2 regions of the Niveibacterium microcysteis genome follow, and region 2 is predicted to be linked to the other one. Evidence: riboswitches for the same ligand, from Rfam matches in the RefSeq annotation. Region 2 holds a riboswitch; the other holds the start of a gene.
What was found. Region 2 has a riboswitch for cobalamin ahead of JY500_RS21825 (hypothetical protein). Riboswitches for the same ligand answer to the same signal wherever they lie in the genome.
Positions count from the first base shown of each region.

Region 1 (10,543 bases), 690 kb from region 2:
TATCCGAGGTGGTGCGGAAGGTTGCGCCCTGTGCTTCGAGCGCGCGGCGCTCGTCTTCCCAGCCGTACACCTCGCCGTTGTAGCAAATCCACAGGCTGCCGTCGGCATTACCCATCGGTTGGTCGGCTTCCGGCCGAGGATCGCGGATCGACAGCCGTGCGTGCATCAACGCGCGCTGCGCGCCGGCGGGTTCGCTGCCGCGTTGGCCGTCGCGCCAGCACACGGCGTGGTTCGCATCCGGGCCGCGCCGCGCGATCGCGGCAAACATGGCTTCGGCCGCGGCGCCGCTGAGCGGCCGGGTGCCGAAGTAGCCGGCGATGCCGCACATGCTCAGGTGGCTCCGTTGGTGTCGTCGTCCTGCCGGAACTGCATGCGCCAGAGGTTGGCGTACAGACCGTCGCGTGCAAGCAGTTCGGCGTGGGTGCCGGTCTCGGCGATGTGGCCGCGGTCCATCACGACGATGCGGTCGGCGCGTTCAATCGTCGACAACCGGTGCGCGATCACCAGTGTCGTGCGGCCGCTCATCAGCGCATCCAGCGCGGCCTGAACCGCGCGTTCGCTCTCGGTGTCCAGCGCGGACGTCGCCTCATCGAGAATCAGCAGCGGCGCGTTCTTCAGCAGTGCGCGCGCAATCGCCAGGCGTTGCCGCTGGCCGCCGGAGAGTTTGGTGCCGCGCTCGCCGATCTCGGTGTCGAAACCGTTCGGCATCTGCATGATGAATTCGTAAGCGTTGGCGGCCTTTGCGGCGGCCTCGATCTCGGCGCGCGTGGCGCCACTCATTGCGCCGTAGGCGATGTTGTTCGCCACGGAATCGTTGAACAGCACCACCTCCTGGCTGACGAGTGCGATGTTGGCGCGCAGGCTTTCCAGCCGAACGTCCTCCACCGGGATGTCGTCGAGCAGGATGCGGCCGCCGCTGACCGGGTAGAAACGCGGCAGCAGGTTCGCGATGGTGGTCTTGCCGCTGCCGCTCTGGCCGACCAGCGCGACCATTTCGCCGGGCCGGATTGCGAGGTCGATGCCGTCCAGCGCGTCGCGCGCGGCACCGGGGTAGCGGAAGCGCACCTGCTCGAAGCGCACATCGCCGCGCGCCTGACCCAGTTCGCGCGTGCCGGTGTCCGATTCGGTATCGGCGTCGATCAGCTCGAACACGCTTTCGGCCGACGCCAGCCCCCGCTGCAGCGGTGCGTTCACATCGGTGAGGCGTTTCATCGCTGGCACCAGTTGTGCGATCGCGACGATGAAGGCATTGAACTCGCCCACCGTGAGGCCGCCCTTTTGGCCCTGCCACAGCGCCGCGGCAATGATGCTGCCGATGCCGATTGCCGCGAGCGTCTGCACGATCGGCCCTTGCGCTGCAGCGGCGACGGTGCCCTTCATGTTGAAACCGCGCAGCTGCTGCGTGGCCCTCAGAAAACGGCTCGATTCATAGACCTGGCCGCCGAACACCTTTACAAGTTTGTGCGCGCCGATCGCTTCTTCCAGCACATGGTTGATCAGGCCCATCGATTCCTGCGAGCCGCGCGTCATGCGACGCAGGCGGCCCGAGAACGCGCGCACCGCCAGCGCCACCGGCGGCACCAGTACAAATGCGATCAGCGTGAGCTGCCAGTTCAGGTAGAGCAGGAAGCCGAACAACGCAATTACCTTGATCGCGTCGCCGATCAGCGTGTTCACCGCGTTGGTCGACGCGTCCAGCACCCCTTGCACGTCATAGGCGACCTTCGACATCAGCAGGCCGGCCGGCCGGTTGTCGAAGAAGGGCGTTGGCTGGCGGATCAGCTTTGCGAACATTTCGTTGCGCAGATCCAGCAGCACCTTGTTGGCGACCCACGCCATCGCGTAGTCGGTGAGGAAGGACAGCACGCCGCGCATGAAGTACACGCCGACGATGGCCGCTGGGTACCAGAACACCTTGGCCGAGGCGTTCGCAGTGAAGCCCTCGTCAATCATCAGTTGCAGCAGCTTGGCCATCGCTGGCTCGAGCGTGCCGGCGATGATCATGCAGAACAGCGCCGCGACGAACGCCTTCTTGTATGGGCGAACGTAATTCAGCAGGCGGCGATAGAGCTGCGTGGATTGAGACATGAAGCCCCCGGGGCAAAAGACGGCGCGGATTATACCGGAGGGGTCTGCCCGACCCGGTGCGATTGGGTCAGGCGCAGTCGTCAGCGCTTGTAAGCGCGGCAGGGCCGCCTGCGATCGTCTGATCTAGAGGTAGCTGCGGGCCCCCCAGATCAACGCACCGGAGATCCCCGCCGACAGCACTGCGACGATTGCGCTGGAGCTGAAGCTCAATGGCAGCGCCACCTTGAAACCCATGACAAAGGCCCCGAACAGGCTTGCAAGCAGCATCAATAGCGAAAGGTTATGAAAGCTGGCACTGCCGCTTCCCTTGACATAGCTGAGCAGCGTCAGCAGCCAGATGGCAAGGAAGCAAAGCGACAGGAAGACGGCCTTGAACGCCGAACTGACGGTTGTGGATACGCCGGCCACCGCGTGAGTTACTGCCACCACCGTGAGCGTGATCAGCAGCAGCAGTGTCGCGCAAAGCGCAGTCACCTTGATTGGGGCGGAAACGGCAAAGGCAACGAAAACCAACACTAACAAGAGTTGCTGCATGGCGGGCGCGACGCGATTCGACGCGTTTGTAAGGAGTGTGGGGGGGCTCCATTCTGGCCAAGCGCCGAGGATCGCCCACCCAACTGCGTCACATGTCCAGGCAGTTACCCAGCAATCGCCGGTACAGCCCCACCAGCCCCTCGGCCATTCGCTCGGGTGTTTGCTGCTCGGCGGTTCGGCGCGCGGCGCTGGCGATGGCGGCGAGGCGCTCTGGTGAGTCGATCGTAGTCATCAACTCGGCTAGCGCGGCGCGCAGCGATTCACGGTCGAATGCGTCGGCGAGCCAGCCGTTGGCGCCGTGTTCGATCAGCGATTCAGCGCCGCAGCTCGGTGAGGTGATCGCAGGCAGGCCGCTGGCCATGGCTTCCAGCACGACGTTGCCGAAGGGTTCATAGATGGCGGGGAAGACGAAACCGTCGGCGGCACGGTAGATCGGTGAAACGTCTTGCTGCGGGCCGAGGAAGTGCACCCGATTGCCGTGGCCCAGGCGCTGCGCCATGCGCCGGTAGTGCGGCTCGCTCTTGTCCTTGCCAGCGACCACGAGATGGGCGTCGCGCGGCAGCGTTTCGATAACCGCGGCGAGCCCCTTGCGTTCGAAACCAGAGCCGACGAACCCAAGCACGGCGGCATCCGCCGGCAAGCCGAACATGACGCGCGCGGCGCGCTTCTCGTCGGCGCCCGCGGGGCGGAAGCGCTGCTGATCGACACCGTTCTCGATCAGCGGCAAGCGTTCTGCGGGCAGGCCGAACAACTCCATCAGCTCGCGCTGGATGAAGCGCGAATTGCAGATCACCGCACGCAGCTTCGGGTGGCGGAACATCGCTGCTTCGGCGGCCAGCGTGTAGCGGTGGTAGGGGCCGCACCAGCGTGCGTCAAAGCGCTTGCCACGGGCACGTGCGCGATGCGTGAGCCAACCGAGGTGGCTGCCGTCGCCGGCGCGGTAGATATCGCAGCCGGGCACGCGTTCGTGTGACTGCACCAGATCGAAATCGCTGCTGGCGATCTCGTGCTGCACGGCGCGCGCAAAGCTCGCATCGCGCCAGGTGCGGCCGATGTGGAAAGGGTCGAGCTTGCGCAGGTGCAGATTCGAAGCGGGCTCGCCGCTCCAGCGCCGTGTCAGCAATGTGATCTCGATGTCGTCGCGGCCAAGTGCCGCAATCGCGCGCTCGACAAAACGCTCGGCGCCGCCGAAGGCGGTGTAGCGCTGGCGGACGAGGGCGAGCTTCACGCGCGCTGCAGGTGCACCACCGGCGTGCCGCCGGTGTCGTTGAGCAGATCCTGCACGGCAGCCCAGGCCTGATCGACCGGCAGCTGGACGAGGCAATCGCTGATCTTGCCGCCGCCGCAGCCGTCGATGCCGCACGGGCGGCAGGGGTGGATCTGGCTACTGACCACGCGGTGCGGTACGCCCCACGGGCCCCATTCCAGCTCGCCGGAGGGGCCGAACAAGGCCACCGTAGGCACCTGCTGCGCGGCAGCGATGTGCATTGGCGCCGAATCCACGCCGAAGAACAGCCGGGCGCGACCGATCACGGCCGCGAGTTCGCGCAGGTTCAGTTGCCCGCCGAGATTCAGTGCCGGTTCGGGCAAGGCTTCGAGAATGCGTGCGACAAAGGCCTTTTCGTCGGCGTCCGGCCCGCAGGTGAAGACGAGCTTCCAGCCGGCACGTTGTAGCCGGCCGCAGAGTTCGGCGACGTGTTCTGCCGGCCAGCTCTTGAACATCCAGCGCGAGACCGGGTGCACCGCGATGAAGCGGCCAGCCTCAACACCGCCGTCACGCAGCAGTGCATCCGCACGCATGTCGGCATTCGCGCCGGGGTGGATCGATAGCACGCGCTCGTGCAATTCGGGGTAGAGGCCGATTCGACGCAACACATCGAGGTTGCGCTCCACCGTATGGCGGCGGGCGTTCATCGGCTCGCCCTGCAGATGGCTGAACGCCTTGCGCCACATCCGGCCGCGTGCCGGGCGGGCGGGGCCGACGGCCCAGCGTGCCCCCGTCAGGCGCGCGATCCAGGCGCCACGCGGGTGGTCGGTGAGGTGCAGCACCAGGTCGTACTTGCGTGCGCGCAACCGCCTCAGCAGCCCCAGCTCCGCCGCGGCCTGCCCGAGCGGGCCGAGTTTCTTCCAGTTGCGATCGATGCCGTGCAGCTGCGCAATGGCAGGGTGGCCCTGCAGCATCGGCGCGGTTTCCTGATACACCAGCGTGTCGATTTCGCAGTGCGGCGCGCGGGCCTTCAGTGCGTGCAGCACGGGGGCCGTAAGCAGCACGTCGCCGTGGTGACGCAGCTTGATCACCAGCACGCGGCGTACTTCGTGAAGCGGAATCGGGTCAGTCAGCAGCATGGGGCCGACGATAGCACGCAGTCAGCGGTTGAAGAGTTTGAGGGTCGTGCCCCAGGTTTCGACCTGGATGCGGGTCAGGCGCGCGTGAGCGAAATCGAGCGTCAGCCAGCGCGCTGGCGGCAGCCCGAGCAGATGGCCGGCGATCACGCGCAGCGGCCCGCCGTGGGCAACGATGACGACGGCCTCGCCTTGCCGTTCTGCCTGCAGTTCGTTCAAGAACGCCAGCACGCGGGCACTCATCTCGGAGGCCGACTCGCCGCCGGGCGGGCGGTGGTCGAGCGGATCGTCGGCCCAGCGGTCAAGCGCGGCCTTGCCGATGGCCTCGTAGGTCTGCAACTCCCAATCGCCGAAGCTGATTTCGCGCAGGCGCTCATCAATGACCGGCTCGCCCAGCGCATCGGCCAGCAGGCGCGCGCGCGCCAAAGGGCTGGCGAACAGCGCCGCGGCGGTCGGCAGCAGGGGCCGCAGATGCGCGACGGCCGCATCGATTGGCGCAGCGAGCGGTACGTCGCTGGCGCCGTAACAGGTGCCGGGCGCCACCGCGACTTCCGGGTGACGAATCAGATGGAGGTCCATGCCGCCGTCCAGGCGAGGTAGCAGGCGAGTTCGGTCAGCTGTTGCGTCGCGCCGAGACAATCGCCGGTGTAGCCGCCGAGCCGGCGGTGCAGCACCCGTGCCCACCACAGCGTGATGAGTCCGCCTGCGCACAAGGCCGCCAGTGCGGGGCGCGGCGCGAGCAATATCAGGGGCGCGGCACCAAAGGTGAGCGACAGCAGCCATTCGCCGTTCGACATGCGTACCGCGAGCGGCTTCGCTTTCGCCTGTGCATCCTCGCGCACATAGTCCATCAGGCGGATCAAGGTGCCTGAGCACAGCCGCGAAAACGGGTGTGCTACGAGCAAGGCAAGCGCTGCCTTGTCGGCGCCCAGCGCACATAGCAGCGCGAATTTGCCGGCCAGTGCAAGACCCAGTGCCACCGCCCCATAGGTGCCGAGCCGCGAATCCTTCATGATCGCGAGCACTTGCGCCTTCTCCCAGCCGCCGCCCAGGCCGTCGGCGGCGTCGGCGAGGCCGTCTTCATGGAAGCAACCGGTCAGGCGGATCGATATCGCCATCGAAATCAGCACCGCCACCGGCAGCGGCCATACCTGCGCCGCGAGCCACAAGCTGGCGGCTGCAACGCAGCCGACGACCCAACCCACCGCCGGAAACCAGCGCGCCGCGTGGTTCAGCCGCTCAGGCGAATACGGCACCCAGCGCGGCACCGGGATGCGCGTAAAGAAGCCCAGCGCAGTGAAGAAGAGTTCGAGATTCCAGCGCAGCATGCTCACGCAGCTATGCGGATTTTCCGCTCACGCCAGCCGATTCGAAGCTCGCCATCTCGGCCAGCATGGCGCAAGCCGTCTTCAGCAACGGTATCGCGAGCGCCGCGCCCGTGCCTTCGCCGAGCCGCAGATCGAGTTCGAGCAGCGGTTGCGCAGCAAGGTGCGCCAGCTGCGTGGTGTGACCTGGCTCTTGCGAGCGGTGTGCGAACACGCAGTAGTCGCGCACCGCGGGGGCGAGCGCGTTAGCGACCAGCAAGGCGCTGGTGACGATGAAACCATCTACGACGACGGTCATCTTCTGCCGCGCGGCTTCAAGGAATGCCCCCACCATCATCGCGATCTCGCAGCCGCCGAACTCTGCCAGCACGGTCAGCGCATCGCGGGGTGCGCCAGCGCGCTGCCAAGCCTGGGCCAGCAGCGCGTGTTTGCGTGCGAGGCCCGCGTCGTCGAGCCCGGTGCCGCGTCCGATCACGTCGGCCAGCGGAGCGCCGGTGAGGGCGGCGGTGATCAGTGATGCGCTCGCGGTGTTGCCGATGCCCATCTCTCCGAAGCCGATCGTGTTGCAGCCGGCTGCCGCCAGCTCGCGCACGATCCGCGCACCGGCTTCGATCGCGGTGTCGCGCTGGTCACTGCTCAGCGCGGCGGTGTCGAGATAGTTCGCGGTGCCGGCGGCGACCTTCGCGCGCACGAAACGGGTGCCGTCTGCTCCGGTGGCGGGCAGATCGGAAAGCTCGCGTGCGACCCCGGCGTCGACCACGGAGAGCGCGATGCCGGCCTGGCGTGCGAACACGTTGATCGCCGCGCCGCCAGCGAGCATGTTGGCCACCATCTGCCAGGTCACATCCTGCGGGTAGGCCGACACGCCCACCTTTGCCGCACCGTGGTCGCCGGCGAACACGACGATATGTGGCGCACGCACGGAGGGCGACGTGCTCTGCTGGATCAGGCCCATCGTCGCTGCGAGCGCTTCGATTCGCCCCAGGCTGCCCGGCGGCTTGGTCTTGCCGTCGATGCGGGCTTGCAGTGCCGCGCTCAGCGCGGTGTCGGGCGAAGTGATATCGGCGTACATGGCGGACGAATTCCGGGGCGGGCAGAAGGGGGCGGATGCTAGCACGCAGGGGCCGTTCAGCCTTTGCGCCGGGTGAAGCGTGCGCTTGGCGCTTGCCTCAGCCCTTCAGCACCAGCGGCAAACCCGCCGCAACGAACACGACGCGCTGCGCCATCGCGGCCACTGCCTGATTCAGTCGCCCCTGCGCATCGCGGAAGGCGCGCCCGAGGGGTGTTTCGGGAACCAGCCCGAGGCCAACTTCGTTCGAGACGAGGATCACATGTCCGCCGCAGCGCTTGAGTGCTGCGATCAGCTCGGCTGCCGCAGCTTCCCCCGCGGCATCGCCGGCGTCGTCTGGCGCGGCGAGCAGGCGGTTGCTGAGCCACAGCGTCAGGCAGTCGACGATCACGCAGTTGCCGGGGCGGGCCTGAACAATCAGCTGGCGTGGCAGGTCGAGCGGGGCCTCGATGGTCTTCCAGCGCGGGTCGCGTTCGGCCCGGTGGCGCGCGATGCGCGTGCGCATCTCTTCGTCGAGCGCTTCCCCGGTGGCAATCAGCGTCACCGGCAGTGCGCCGGCGGCGGCCCGTTGCGCTGCGTGGCGGCTCTTGCCGGAGCGCGCACCGCCGAGTACCAGTTCGATCATCGGAGAAACCTTTGCTGCGACGCGAAAGCGGCAATGTTAAACTGCGGCGCTTACTCCGGCTGCGGCCGGAGTTTCGTCTGAAAGGTGCCCCGGCGTGTCGCGCGCCAGGGTTAAACGGGAAACAGGTGCGTCCGCATGCGGACTATTCCTGTGCTGCCCCCGCAACGGTAGGCGAGAGCCCGGCGTCATCGGCCACTGGGATTGTTCCCGGGAAGGCGACGCAGGGCCGGCGCACATGCGCCCGCTCGCAAGCCCGGATACCGGCCCGTCAGACATCCGCAAGCGCCTTTGTGTCAGCAGGGTGTTTGCGCTGGAGGACAGGCCGCGGGGTGTCGGTTGATCAGCCTGAGCGCTTTGCGCCCTGCCTGCTCGTTTCCCCGTTGCGCTGTCCGTGTGCCATGTCCGGCACGCGGGGTCGCGTGCGCGGACGATCAGGGAGTTGCCTCTAAATGAAGTGCCTTCGGGTTTGCCCCGTCACCGCCGCCGTTCTCGCGGCGTTTTCCGTTCCTTCGTTCGCCGCCGCGCCGGACGATAGTCCCACCAGCACGATCGTCGTCACCGCCACGCGGCAAGCGACGCGTATCGCCGAGACCCTCGCCGACGTGACGGTGATCGGCCGCGAAGAAATCGCCCGTGCCGGCGTTGCAGATCTGACCGAGTTCCTCGGCCGCCAGCCCGGCCTGCAGTTCTATTCCAACGGCGGGCCTGGCAAGACGGCGGGCCTCATCGTGCGCGGCGCGAGCGCGTCGCAAAGCCTCGTGCTGGTCGATGGCATGCGCATCGGATCCGCCACCAGCGGTGGCGCGTCGTTGGAACACCTGTCGCTCGACGATATCGAGCGTATTGAAATCGTCCGCGGCCCGGCTTCGGCGCTCTACGGTGCTGACGCGATCGGTGGCGTGATCCAGATCTTCACCCGTCGCGCGACGGAACCCTTTGCGGCGGATGCGTTTGCCGGCGTGGGCACCTACGGCATGCAGGAGTATGCGGCAGGGGTGTCGGGCAAGAACGGCGCGTTCAGCGGCGGCCTGCGCGTGACGCATCAGGAGACGAACGGCTATTCGGCGATCAACGATCCGGTCAAGCAGCCTTATAGCTACGACCCGGACGACGACGGCTATCGCCGCAACAGTTTCGCGGCCAATTTCGGCTGGAAGATCGCCGATGGTCACGCGCTAGAACTGACTGCACTGCAGAACAACGGCCGCAGCTGGTACGACGGCGGCATCGGTTTTGATTCGCATACCGACGTGAAGGTGGCGAGCTATGGCGCAAGCCTGCGTGATCGCTTTGCCGAGAACTGGGTTAGCACCTTGCGCCTTGGTCGCTCGGTGGACGACAGCCGTGACTACGCGATGTGGAATCCGACCGGCATGACCTTCCGCACCGAGCAGGACCAGGCGTCGTGGCAGAACGATGTCCGCATCGGGCCGGGCAGCCTGATGCTCGGCGCCGAATGGCTGCAGCAGCAGGCCAAGGCTGAAGGCAGCTTTGATCAGTCCCGCACGATCAATGCCTTGTTCGCTGGCTGGAGCGCCCACTACGGTGCGCAGCGCGTGCAGCTCAACGTGCGCCGCGACGACAACTCGCAATTCGGCGCGCATACCACCGGCACGGCCGCCTGGGGTTGGCAGTTCGCCGAGGCGTGGCGAGTGCGCGTCGGCGGTGGCACATCGTTCCGCGCGCCGACATTCAATGACCTCTACTACCCCGGCTACTCGAATCCCAACCTGAAGGCCGAGCAGGGCCGCAGCGTGGAGACGGCCGTGGTGTGGGAGTCGGGCGAGGCCAAAGCATCGCTGACCGCTTACCGCAATCGTGTGAGCGACCAGATCGCGCTGGATGAGACCTGGACGCCACAAAACATTGCGCACGCCGAGCTGGATGGCGTCACCGCCGAAGCCGGCAATACCTTTGGCGCTTTCGTCGTGGATGGCTCGCTCGACTGGCTGCATGCGCGTAACCCGGATACCGATACGCAACTCGCAAGGCGTGCCGAGTGGCAGGGGGCGTTCAACGCACGTTATGTGCAGGACGCCTGGCGTGCTGGCGTCGAAGTGCGCTATGTCGGCGATCGCTACGACGACGCGGCGAACCTGCACAAGCTCGACGCCTACACCCTGGTCAATCTCGTCGCGAACTGGAAGCTGATGCCACAAACGCAACTGGAAGTGCGGCTCGACAACCTCTTCGACGAGCAGTACGAGACGGTGCGCGGCTACGGCACGGCCGGACGCAGCATCTTCGCGGGCCTGCGTTTCAGCACCCGCTGAGCGCAGGCATTTCGCTGGCAGGCCGGGGCGCGCGACAATGAGCACCCTTTCGATCGCAATCGCTCGTTCGCCGATGCGCCCTCGCCGCGTGCTGCTCGTATTGCTTGGCCTCGCTGCCGTGGTGCTGGCGGCGTTCTTCGCTGCACTGGCCGCGGGCGAGGTGGCAGCGGGGCCGCGCGCGATCTTCGACGCGCTGCGCGGCCAGCCGGACGACATGGCCGCCACCGTGGTGGCGCAGCTGCGCTTGCCGCGTGCGATGGCTGCCTTCGGCTGCGGCGGCCTGCTG
Region 1 covers NZ_CP071060.1:669,198-679,740, forward strand. The annotation lists gene asnB (asparagine synthase (glutamine-hydrolyzing)) at 1-328, opposite strand, end outside; gene msbA (lipid A export permease/ATP-binding protein MsbA) at 331-2,088, opposite strand; gene JY500_RS03090 (hypothetical protein) at 2,212-2,622, opposite strand; gene JY500_RS03095 (glycosyltransferase family 4 protein) at 2,711-3,850, opposite strand; gene rfaQ (putative lipopolysaccharide heptosyltransferase III) at 3,847-4,968, opposite strand; gene cobC (alpha-ribazole phosphatase) at 4,990-5,544, opposite strand; gene JY500_RS03110 (adenosylcobinamide-GDP ribazoletransferase) at 5,529-6,290, opposite strand; gene cobT (nicotinate-nucleotide--dimethylbenzimidazole phosphoribosyltransferase) at 6,304-7,362, opposite strand; gene cobU (bifunctional adenosylcobinamide kinase/adenosylcobinamide-phosphate guanylyltransferase) at 7,460-7,984, opposite strand; cobalamin riboswitch at 8,050-8,267, shown strand; gene JY500_RS03125 (TonB-dependent receptor domain-containing protein) at 8,434-10,257, shown strand; gene JY500_RS03130 (FecCD family ABC transporter permease) at 10,295-10,543, shown strand, end outside.
Region 1: linked by a shared signal. The riboswitch ahead of JY500_RS03125 (TonB-dependent receptor domain-containing protein) and the one ahead of JY500_RS21825 (hypothetical protein) in region 2 are both predicted to bind cobalamin.

Region 2 (10,543 bases):
CGGCGATGCGCGTGACTGGCATCGCGGTGGATTGCAGCAGCTGCATTGCACGCGTCATCCGCACATCGACCAGCAGTTCGCTCAGCGCGGTGCCCTCGGCCGCCAGGCGGCGGCGCAAGGTGGCTTCGCTGATCGCCATCGCAGCAGCGATCTGGTCGGTATTCCACGCGCGGCCCGGCTCGGCGTCGAGCAGGCCGCGCACCCGCCGCACGAAGGACGGCGGCGGTGCCTCGGCAAAACGGCCGCCGTGATGCGCGAGCCACACCAGCAACTCGGCCATGCGATGGCGCGCAACACCTTCAGGCACCACGTCGGGCTGTGCGATCGCGTCGCGCGCATGCAGGCAGGCGTTGGCAAACGCATCGCCCTGCGGATGGATCGCCAGCACATCGCGAATCGGCGGCGCGTCGCAAACGTGTGCGGCGAGCAGCGCCGGTTCCCACACCAGCCAGAAAGCCTCGTAGCGGCCATCCGGGCCAACGCGGTTGGTCACATCGAAATGCTGCCCGCCGGCAATCGCCAGCGCCTCACCAGCGTGCAACACGCAGTCGCCACCGGCCCAGCTGAGCGCTTTCTCGCCGTGCGTGATGAAGATCAGGATCGGCGTGTCGATGAACACCCGCGCAAAGCGCAGCGCCTGGCGCTGCACGATGCGCGCGGTGCTGCCGACGCCGGGGCGGGTATGTATCTCGGGGCTCATGGATTGCGTGGCGGGCGGTGATGCCCGCCAGTGTCGCCGATCCGGGCCGCTCAGCGCGCACCGGTTGCCGTCAGCGACGCGCGGCCGAGCGTCACGCTGCGCATCATGAAGCCGAGCATCGCCGGCGTGGCGTGCGCGGGCAGGTCGAAGCGGTCAACGTTCAGCGCATGCACGGTGACGATGTAGCGGTGCGTTTCGCCCACCGGCGGGCAGGCGCCGAGGAAGCCGGGCTGGCCGGTGTCGGTGTTGAGCTGCATCGCGGCCGCCGGCAGCTTGCCCGCTGCGCTGCCGGCGCCGGCCGACAAGGCGCTTGTGTCGGCCGGCAAGTTCGCGACCACCCAGTGCCACCAGCCGGAGCCGGTCGGCGCATCGGGGTCGTACACCGTCACCGCAAAACTCCTGGTGCCGGCAGGCGCGTTGTCCCAGCGCAGATCGGGCGAGACATTCCCGCCGCTGCAGCCGAAGGCATTGGCGTATTGCGCGGGCGCCAGCTTGCCGCTCGCGAGCGCATCGCTCTTGAGCGTGAAATCGGCCGCGCTGGCCGGCATCGCGATAAGGGTGGCAATCAGGGCGAGGGATCTGAGTTGCATGGCAGGCTTCCTTGCAGGGTTTCGGTGTCATCAGTATCGGCACTGAGCAGGGCGCCGTGCGTGCCAAGTCGATCGATTTCGGTGCCGATCCGATCACACGCGCCGCGCTCGCCCCCGCCACGCCGTGCGGGTACACTCAGCCCTTACAGCAGCAGGTGCCCCGATGGCGTTCGCCGGAGGGGTGAAACGGGAAGCCGGTGCGCCTTCGGGCCATTCCGGCGCTGCCCCCGCAACGGTAAGCGAGTGAAGACGCGGCAAGACGCCACTGTGGCAACACGGGAAGGCGCTGCGTCGGTGCCAGCCGGCACGCTCGCAAGCCCGGAGACCGGCCTGATGCTGACAGCGGGCATTGCGGGTGGGCGATGCCGCGTGAGGTGCATCCCCTTGCGCGAGCTTCCCTCCGGCCAGCCCGTTCGTTCCCGATGTGGCGCGGGCGTTGCGCTGCCTCGGGGTGTTGCTACGCGACCGTGCCGGCCTGCCGTGGCCCCGGTCCGCTCCGAAAGGGTTATTCGATGCTCGCACCCGCCCGCCGTCCGCAACTGGCCATCGCCACCGCACTCGTTCTGCTGATGACCGCCAGCCGTGGCCATCACCTTGCCTCGCTCGCGCACCTGCCGGGCGCATCCTGGGCCGTGTTCTTCCTCGCCGGCGCCTATCTGCGCCCGCGCTGGGCGCTGCCTGCCCTGCTCGGCCTGGCCTTCTCGCTCGACTACGTCGCGATTGCCTGGCAAGGCGTCAGCGAGTTCTGCGTCAGTGCCGCCTATGTGGCACTGATCCCGGCCTACGCGGCACTGTGGGGTGCCGGCCGGCTGTACGCCGCGCGCCACAGCGACACCGTGCGTACCCTGCCCTGGCTGGCGGTGTGCGCGCTCGGCGGGGTCGTGATCTGCGAACTGATTTCGAGCGGCAGCTTCTACTTCTTCTCCGGCCGCTTCGCCGAACCAACGCTTGCGGTGTTCGCGGAACGGCTGGCGACCTACCTGCCGGGCGACCTGGGCAACGCGGCTTTCTGGATCGTCATGGCGACCGGTGTGCACGCCTGCTTTGCGATGCTGGCGCACACCGCGCCGCGCGGGCAGCGCACATGAGCCAGGCGCAGCAAGGGCGCGCGCAATGAGCACCCTGGCCAGCGTGGTGCTGGCGCTGGCGCTCGACGCACTGCTTGGCGAGCCGCGGCGCTGGCATCCGCTGGTCGGCTTCGGCCGGCTGGCGCAGGCACTTGAAGCGCGCTGCAACCGGCACGGCAATCGCCTTGGGCGCGTGACCGGTCTGCTCTGCTGGGCCGCGCTGGTGCTGCCGCCGGTGGCGCTGTGCGCGCTGGCCCTGCCTGCCCCGGCCGATACGCTTTTCGGCGCGCTGGTGCTGTACTTCGCGCTCGGCGCACGCAGCCTCGCCGAGCACGCCCGCGCCGTCGCCGAACCTTTGCTGCGCGGCGAGCTGCCGGCAGCGCGGCAGGCCTTGTCGATGATCGTCAGCCGCGACACCACCGCGCTCAGCGAATCCGGTGTCGCCGCCGCGACCTGCGAATCGGTGCTCGAGAACGGCAACGACGCGGTTTTCGGTGCGCTGTTCTGGTTCGTCGTCGCGGGGGCGCCGGGGGCGCTGCTGTTCCGCCTGGCCAACACGCTGGATGCGATGTGGGGCTACCGCACGCCGCGCCTGCTGCACTTTGGCTGGGCCGCGGCGCGGCTGGACGACCTGCTCAACCTGATCCCGGCGCGGCTCACCGCGCTGAGCTATGCGCTCGCCGGAAGCTGCGCGAACGCACTGCATTGCTGGCACACCCAGGCGGCCCGACACGACAGCCCGAACGCCGGGCCGGTCATGGCAGCTGGCGCCGGTGCATTGGGGCTGGCGCTCGGCGGCCCGGCGGTGTATCACGGAAAGCTGGAGCAACGCCCGACGCTGGGCCGTGGCCGCGATGCCACGCCGGCTGACATCGACGCGGCGTTGCGCCTGACGCGCCGCGCGCTGCTGCTGTGGCTCGCGGCAATCACACTGGGAGGCCTCATTGCGACCCGCATCGGCACCTGAGCTGGCGAGCCCGCACGGCGGACGCTTGCGCGAAGCCTCGCGCCGCTATGGCATTGCGCTCGACCAATGGCTGGACCTATCGACCGGCGTGAATCCGGTCGCCTGGCCGGTGCCGCCGCTGCCGTTGAGCTGCTGGCAGCGCCTACCGGAAGAGGACGATGGGCTCGAAATCGCAGCCGCGCAGTACTACGGCAGCGAGATGCTGCTGCCGGTGGCGGGCTCGCAGGCCGCCTTGCAGGCGCTGCCCTGGCTGCGGCCGCACGGTGCCGTCGGCGTGGTCGGGCCGAGTTACGCGGAGCACGCCGCTGCTTGGCTGCGCGCCGGGCACCATGTTGAGGACGTCGAGCCGGGCACGATCGACAGCCTGCTGCCGGCGCTCGACGCACTGGTGCTGGTCAATCCGAACAACCCCACCGGTGAGCGCTACCCGATCGGCCAGCTGCTTGCCTGGCACCGCCAGCTGGCAGCGCGCGGCGGCTGGCTGGTGGTCGATGAAGCTTTCATCGACGCCACGCCGGCGGAAAGCCTGGTCACCCATGCCGGCATGCGCGGGCTGATTGTGCTGCGCTCGCTGGGCAAGTTCTTCGGGCTGGCGGGCGCCCGTGTCGGCTTTGTCTTCGCCGACGCGGCCCTGCGCGGCCGGCTGGCACATCTGCTGGGCCCCTGGGCCGTCAGCGGGCCGGCGCGGGCTGTGGCAATGCTCGCGCTGGGCGACCACACATGGCAGGCAACCCAACGCCAGCGCTTGCCGCAACAGGCCGAAGCGCTGCGCGCCCTGCTCGCGCGCCACGGCCTGCCGCCCACCGGCTGCAATGCGCTGTTCCAGTGGGTACGCACCGAGCATGCGGCGGAAATCGCCCACACGCTGGCACATCAGGGTGTGCTGGTGCGGCGCTTCGACTACCCGGAAAGCCTGCGCTTCGGCCTGCCGCCCGATGCCGCCGGCCTCGCCCGGCTCGATCTCGCGCTCGGCCGCGCGGTGGCAGTCTTAAGTCTCGCTTAAGTCGGCTTCAGTCGGTGTTAAGTCTCGCGCCTGCAAGATGCAAGCGCGTTGAACACCAACGAACCCAACCGATCAGGAGTGATGACCATGAAGAAGCTGCTTGCTGCCTTGTTTGCGATGACCTTTGCTGCCGGTGTGTTCGCCGCCGACGCCGCACCTGCGCCGGCCGAGAAGCCGGCTGCTGAAGCCGCCAAGCCGGCCAAGGCGACGAAGAAGAAGACCAGTCACAAGAAGACTGAGAAGCCCGCCGCCGAAAAGACCGAAGCGGCCCCGGCCAAGTAATCGGATCAACAGACCAGCACCCGGCTCGCGCTGGACGAGCTCCGCGAGCCGCGGAAAACCCCTTGAATTGAAACGGAAATCGGAACCATGAACATGAAGAAGCTGTTGGCTGCCCTGTTTGCGATGAGCTTTGCCGCGGGTGTATTCGCCGCTGACGCTGCCCCGGCCCCGGCGGAAAAGCCGGCCGCCGAAGCAAGCAAACCCGCCGCCCCGGCAAAGAAGAAGAGCACCAAGAAAAAGACCAAAGCTGCCCCGACGACCACCGACGAAGCCAGCAAGGCTGCGCCGGCCAAGCAGTAACCCATCCGGCCGCCCTAGCGGCGGAGGGGGAGAGTTGGGCTCCGGCAACTTGCCGGAGCCCGTTTTTTTTGGCGGCGCCTGAACGATAATCGCCGCCACGAAAACCGGAAGGGACGAGCTGGATGCGCGTGTTGCTGGTGGAAGATGATCCGATGGTCGGCGATGCAAGCCGGCTGGGTTTGCTTGCAGCTGGATTCACCGTCGACTGGGTGCGCGACGGGCGCGCCGCCGAGTTGGCGATCGAAGCCAACGAATACAGCGCCGCGGTGCTGGATCTGGGGCTGCCGAAGATCGATGGCATGTCGCTGCTGTCGCATCTGCGCCAGCAGGACAACCGGCTACCGGTGATCGTGGTCACGGCGCGCGACGCGGTGTCGGACCGCGTTGCCGGCCTCAACGCCGGCGCCGACGATTACCTGACCAAACCCTTCGACCTGGACGAACTGGTCGCCCGCCTGCGCGCGCTGATTCGGCGAAACAGCGGCCGCACGCAGCGCGTGATCACCTGCGGCGCGATCGCGTTCGACACCGAGGCACGCACCGTCAAGCTCGATGGCGAACCGGTCACGTTGTCGGCACGCGAGCTGTCGCTGCTCGAAATCCTGCTCGAAAAGCCGGGCGCGGTGCTATCGCGCGAGAAGCTGGAGGAAAAGCTCTTCGGCTGGGGCGAGGAACCCTCCTCCAATGCCCTTGAAGTGCATCTGCACAACCTGCGTCGCAAGCTTGGCGCCGATCGCATCCGCAATGTGCGCGGCGTGGGCTACAAGGTGGTCGCGTGAGCGCTCCGCGCTCGATCCGTGCCACGGTGCTCGGCTGGCAGCTGGGCGCGATGCTGCTGCTCGGATGCGTCGCGGTGCTGGCCGCCTATACGCTGGCGGTGCGTTCGTTCGAGACGCTGCGTAACCTGGAGCTCGCACAGATCGCCGACGCAGTCGCGCGCCACGGCGTGGAACCCGACACCGACGACGACGAGCAACCGGGCGACTTCCTCAGCCAGGTCTGGAACGCCAACGGGCGGCTGGCCTACGCGAGCCACGACCCGGCGTTGCCGAAGCCGAAGAAGCTGGGCGAATTCGATTTCCTGTACGACGACCGTTCCTGGCACGGGTTCGCGCGCACTTACGGCGGTCAGACCATCCTTGTCGCGCGTGAGGCGGGCGCGCGACGCGAACTGTTCATGCGGATCTCGCTGCCGATGCTGACGGTGCTGGCCGGGCTCGCGACCCTGCTCACGGTATTGCTCGGGATACGCGTCAATCGCGCGCTGGCACCGCTATCCTCGCTGCGCGCCGCCTTGTCGGCGCGTGACCCGAGTTCGCTGACGCCGGTGCCGGTGGACGATGCGCCGCGCGAACTCGTGCCGCTGGTCGGCACGCTGAATGGGCTGCTTGGACGCGTGGAAGGGCTGCTCGAGGGCCAACGCCGCTTCATCGCCGATGCGGCACATGAACTGCGTACGCCGGTCACCGCGATCCGCCTGTATGCGCAACTGGCGCAGCGCGCCGACACCGCAGCGGACCGCGATAGTGCGATCGCGAACATCGAAGCGAGCTGCCTGCGCGCGGCCCACCTCGTCGAACAACTGCTCGCGCTGGCGCGACTGGACCCGGACAACGGCCCCGGGCGCGCCCCGGTAGCCCTTGAATTGATCGCCCGCGAGGGCGTGATTGCGCAATCCCCGCTTGCCGAGGCGCGCGGCATCGACCTTGGCCTTGGCGATTGCGATGCGGTGTCGGTCGAGGGCAGCGACGCCGAATTGCGCATGCTGCTCAACAACCTGATCGACAACGCGGTGCGCTACACCCCGGCCGGCGGGCAGGTGGACGTATCGGTGCACAGGACCGCAACCGGCGCGGTGGAACTGCGTGTGGAAGACAGCGGGCCAGGCATTCCCGAAGACGCACACCAGCGCGTGTTCGAGCGCTTCTTCCGACTCGCTGGCGCCGAACAGCCGGGCACCGGGCTCGGGCTCGCCATCGTGAAAAGCATTGCCGAGCGACATGCGGCAACCGTGGTGCTGGAAAACCGCGCAGAAGGCGGGCTGCGCGTGCGCGTCTGCTGGCCAGCCGCCCCCGCCTAGTCAGCGCTTCGCAAGCGGCCGGATCGTGCGCAGTGCAGCGTTGAACTGTTGAAGCATGGCAGTGGCCCCCATGCTCTTGGGGAACGCGAGGTAGAGCTGATCCACCGTCAACGGCCGATCGAGTGCGACGAAGCGATCGCGGTTGCGCTGCAATTCAGGGTCGGCCGCGATGGTGGCGTCGATGCCCGCCTGACCATTGCCGATCAAGGCCGCATCGAGCCGACCGGCGAGCAGTTTACGCAGGCGCTGTACCTGGCTGGTATCCCGCTCGACGGCCACCTCGCCCTGCTGCAGGGCATGGTCGAACACCTCGCCATAGCTTGCGCCAAGCTGGCCCCCTAGACGCTTGCCTTTCAGGTCGCCCAGCTCGTGGTAGCTGAATTCCTTGCCGCGGAGCACGACGATATTGATGTTGTCGCCGTATACCGGATCGGAGAAGTCGAACAGCTTCTGCCGTTCGCTGGTCAATGACACACCGATCAGGCCGCCGCGACCGGCAGCGGCGCTCTCGTAGGCGCGGCGCCAAGGCGAGAGCTCCAGCCGGAAGCGCACGCCCATGGCCGGCTCAAGGAGCTTCAGGATTCGCGGCAGCTCGCCGCGCGGCTCTCCCTTGTCGGCCCAGATCACCGGCGGATAGTTGTCGTCGCCAAAGACGGGAATCGTGTCGTCGGCAACCAAGGCCGGCGCCCAGGTGATGAGGGCAAACAGGATCGACCAGAACTTCATCCAACACCTCCTGGCTCGAAGGGGCCGCTATTCCCGTGGATGGCCGTGGCACCGCGGCTCAATGCACCTCGTAGCCGAACAGGCGCGACGGGTTGATCCGCACCATCACGCTCTGGCGCGGCACGATCGAATCAATCGCAAAGTCCTTGCGCGACGTATCGCGCCGCACCGGCTCGACATACGGCACGCCGTTGCTGTTGCTGACGCTGTAGACGGTTGGTGTGGTGGCCAGCTTACCGCGACGCAACACCACTGCCACCTCGCCATTGGCGAGACGGACGAACGCCCCCGGCGGAAAGATGCCGATCTCCTTCACCAGCATAGCCGCGAGCGGGTTCTCCTGCCCTCCCATCGAGAGGAAGCTCTCGCGTGCAGCGCGATTCGGCGGCAAGGCGCTGCGGCCGGCGCGCGGGCTGATCTTGGCGCCGAAAATATCGGCGTGGCGAATCAGCTCGGCCAGCGGCGAGATATTCGTGACGCCACGCGGATAGCCCTTGCCGTCCGGCGTCTCATGGTGTTCGGCGACTGCACGCAGCCAATCGGTGTCGCGCAGGCCTGCCTGCTGCAGGATCGCCACGCTGCGCGCCGGGTGAGCCTGGATTTCGGCGCGTTGGCGATCGGTGGGCGGCGTGCTTTGCGCCGCAAGCACCGCCTGCAGTTCGAGCATGCCAAGGTTCATCGTCAGCGCGGCGTTGATCAGCGTGCGCCGCTCATCGTCGGACGCCTCGGTCTTGCGTGCAATCAGCTCGCAGATCACCGCGGTATGCAGCGAATGCGCCACCGCATACTTGGTCGCATCCGCCTGCATCATGACGAAGACACCGACGTCGGCGTCTCGTTCGGTGAGCAGCTGGAGCAGCATCGACAGCTGCTGAAGCTTGTCGAGAAAGTCCGGATCCTTGACGTTGTCGCGCAGCAGCAGCGACAGCTTCACCTGCAGATCGGACCACAGCCAGATCGGATCGAAGGCCTGCGCCTTGGGCTTCTCGGAGGCTTGCCGCTGGCGGCGGAATTCGTCTTCATCGACGAACATGCCTCGCGCCAGCAGGGAGTGCAGCTGCGCTTCGCTCTGGATGGTGTAGCCGCGACTGAGCAGAAGGTTGCCACCTGCATCGCGGACATTCCACGGCAGTGGTACGCCGATCTTCACATGGTCGGCCAGCAACTGCAGTTGCTTCATCACACGCTCCGTCTCCTGGTGCAGCTTGCCCCGTCAGGCAGTTGACGGGTTTTTCCGGTATCGACTTGAGCGCGAGATGTAAAAAGTCCAAAAAATAGAAAAGCCGCCCGAAGGCGGCTTGCTTGGGGCACAACCCGGATCAACCGATCCGGCCAAGGATGCCATCGAGCTGGTCGAGGCTGCCAAACTCGATCACCAGCTTGCCGGCGCCCTTTTTGTTGGCCGCGATCTTCACCGTGGCGCCGAGTTTGTCCGCTAGGTCTTCCTCAAGCCGGGCGACGTCGCGATTGACGACCTTCGGCAGCTTTTCGGCTTCCGGCTTCAGCGCGTTCTGCACCGCCTTCTCGGTTTCGCGCACCGACAGGCGGCGTGCGACGACCTGATTCGCAAGCAGGATCTGCTGAGCCGGATCCAGCGCCAGCAGTGCGCGCGCATGGCCCATTTCAATATCGCCCAGCATCAGCAGCTCGCGCACCGGTTCCGGCAGCGCCAGCAGCCGCAGCAGGTTCGACGTCGCCGGACGCGAACGCCCGACGGCATCGGCCGCCTGCTGGTGCGTCATGCCGAATTCGTCGATCAGGCGCTGGATGCCCTGCGCTTCTTCAAGCGGGTTGAGGTTCTCGCGCTGGATGTTCTCTATCAGCGACATCGCCAGCGCGGCTTCGTCCGGGATCTCGCGGATCAGCACCGGCACTTCGGCCAGCTCGGCAATCCGCGCGGCACGCCAGCGGCGTTCGCCAGCGATGATCTCGTGGCGGCCACCACCGATCGGGCGCACCAGGATCGGCGACATCACGCCCTGCGCGCGGATCGACGCAGCGAGTTCTTCCAGGCTGCCGGCATCCATGCGGGTGCGTGGCTGGTATTTGCCCGGCTGCAGCTCGTCGATCGCCAGCGTGTCGAGGCGGCCCTTGTTGTCGGCCGAAGTGTCGGCGCCGAGCAAGGCTTCCAGCCCGCGGCCGAGGCCCTTGGGTTTCTTGACCATGTTTCTGATTCCTGGTGTGCAAATTCAAGGGCGTCGCCGCGCAGAGTGCAGCAGCGCCCGGTGTTCGGTGTTGCGGCCGGCTATTCGATCTCGCGCGCCCGATACCAGTACGCGTAGCAATCGGAAAAGCCGAGTCGTTGATACAGGGCACGCGCCACGGCGTTGCCGGCGCCCACCTGAAGGCATGCATACCGCGCGCCGGCGTTTTGCGCCCGCTGGAGCAGCATTTCGATGAGCGTGGCGGCATACCCCCTGCCGCGCATCTCAGCCTGCGTATGCACGCCATAGAGGCCCGCCATGCTGCCATCGAGAAGCACGCAGCCTGCCGCAACCGGCGCGTCCCGTTCACCCATCAGCAAACGAATGCCGGTGCCCGCAAACGATACAGCGCGTTCAACATCCACCGCGATGCGCTCCGGTGCGTCACCGTAGAGGCGCCCGGCCTTGTCGGCAAATTCGCGCGGCCCGACTTCATGCAGGGGCAAGGCGCTTGCCGGGGCTGTGCCAACCTCGAGCGTACGGTACATGACGCGGGATTCCTCAAAGGCCACGAAGCCCCGTTCGGCGAGCGCGGCGTCTAGCCCCTGTGGCTGCGAAAACGGCGTGATGCGGAAGGTCAGCGGCAAACCCGCAGCCGCCAGCAGGGCAGCAGCGCGTTCGATG
Region 2 covers NZ_CP071060.1:4,806,613-4,817,155, forward strand. The annotation lists gene JY500_RS21815 (helix-turn-helix transcriptional regulator) at 1-700, opposite strand, end outside; gene JY500_RS21820 (YbhB/YbcL family Raf kinase inhibitor-like protein) at 751-1,290, opposite strand; cobalamin riboswitch at 1,427-1,638, shown strand; gene JY500_RS21825 (hypothetical protein) at 1,803-2,378, shown strand; gene cbiB (adenosylcobinamide-phosphate synthase CbiB) at 2,404-3,324, shown strand; gene cobD (threonine-phosphate decarboxylase CobD) at 3,302-4,327, shown strand; gene JY500_RS21840 (hypothetical protein) at 4,415-4,609, shown strand; gene JY500_RS21845 (hypothetical protein) at 4,697-4,909, shown strand; gene JY500_RS21850 (response regulator) at 5,032-5,688, shown strand; gene JY500_RS21855 (ATP-binding protein) at 5,685-6,989, shown strand; gene JY500_RS21860 (substrate-binding periplasmic protein) at 6,990-7,715, opposite strand; gene JY500_RS21865 (HD-GYP domain-containing protein) at 7,774-8,895, opposite strand; gene JY500_RS21870 (ParB/RepB/Spo0J family partition protein) at 9,035-9,880, opposite strand; gene JY500_RS21875 (GNAT family N-acetyltransferase) at 9,961-10,543, opposite strand, start outside.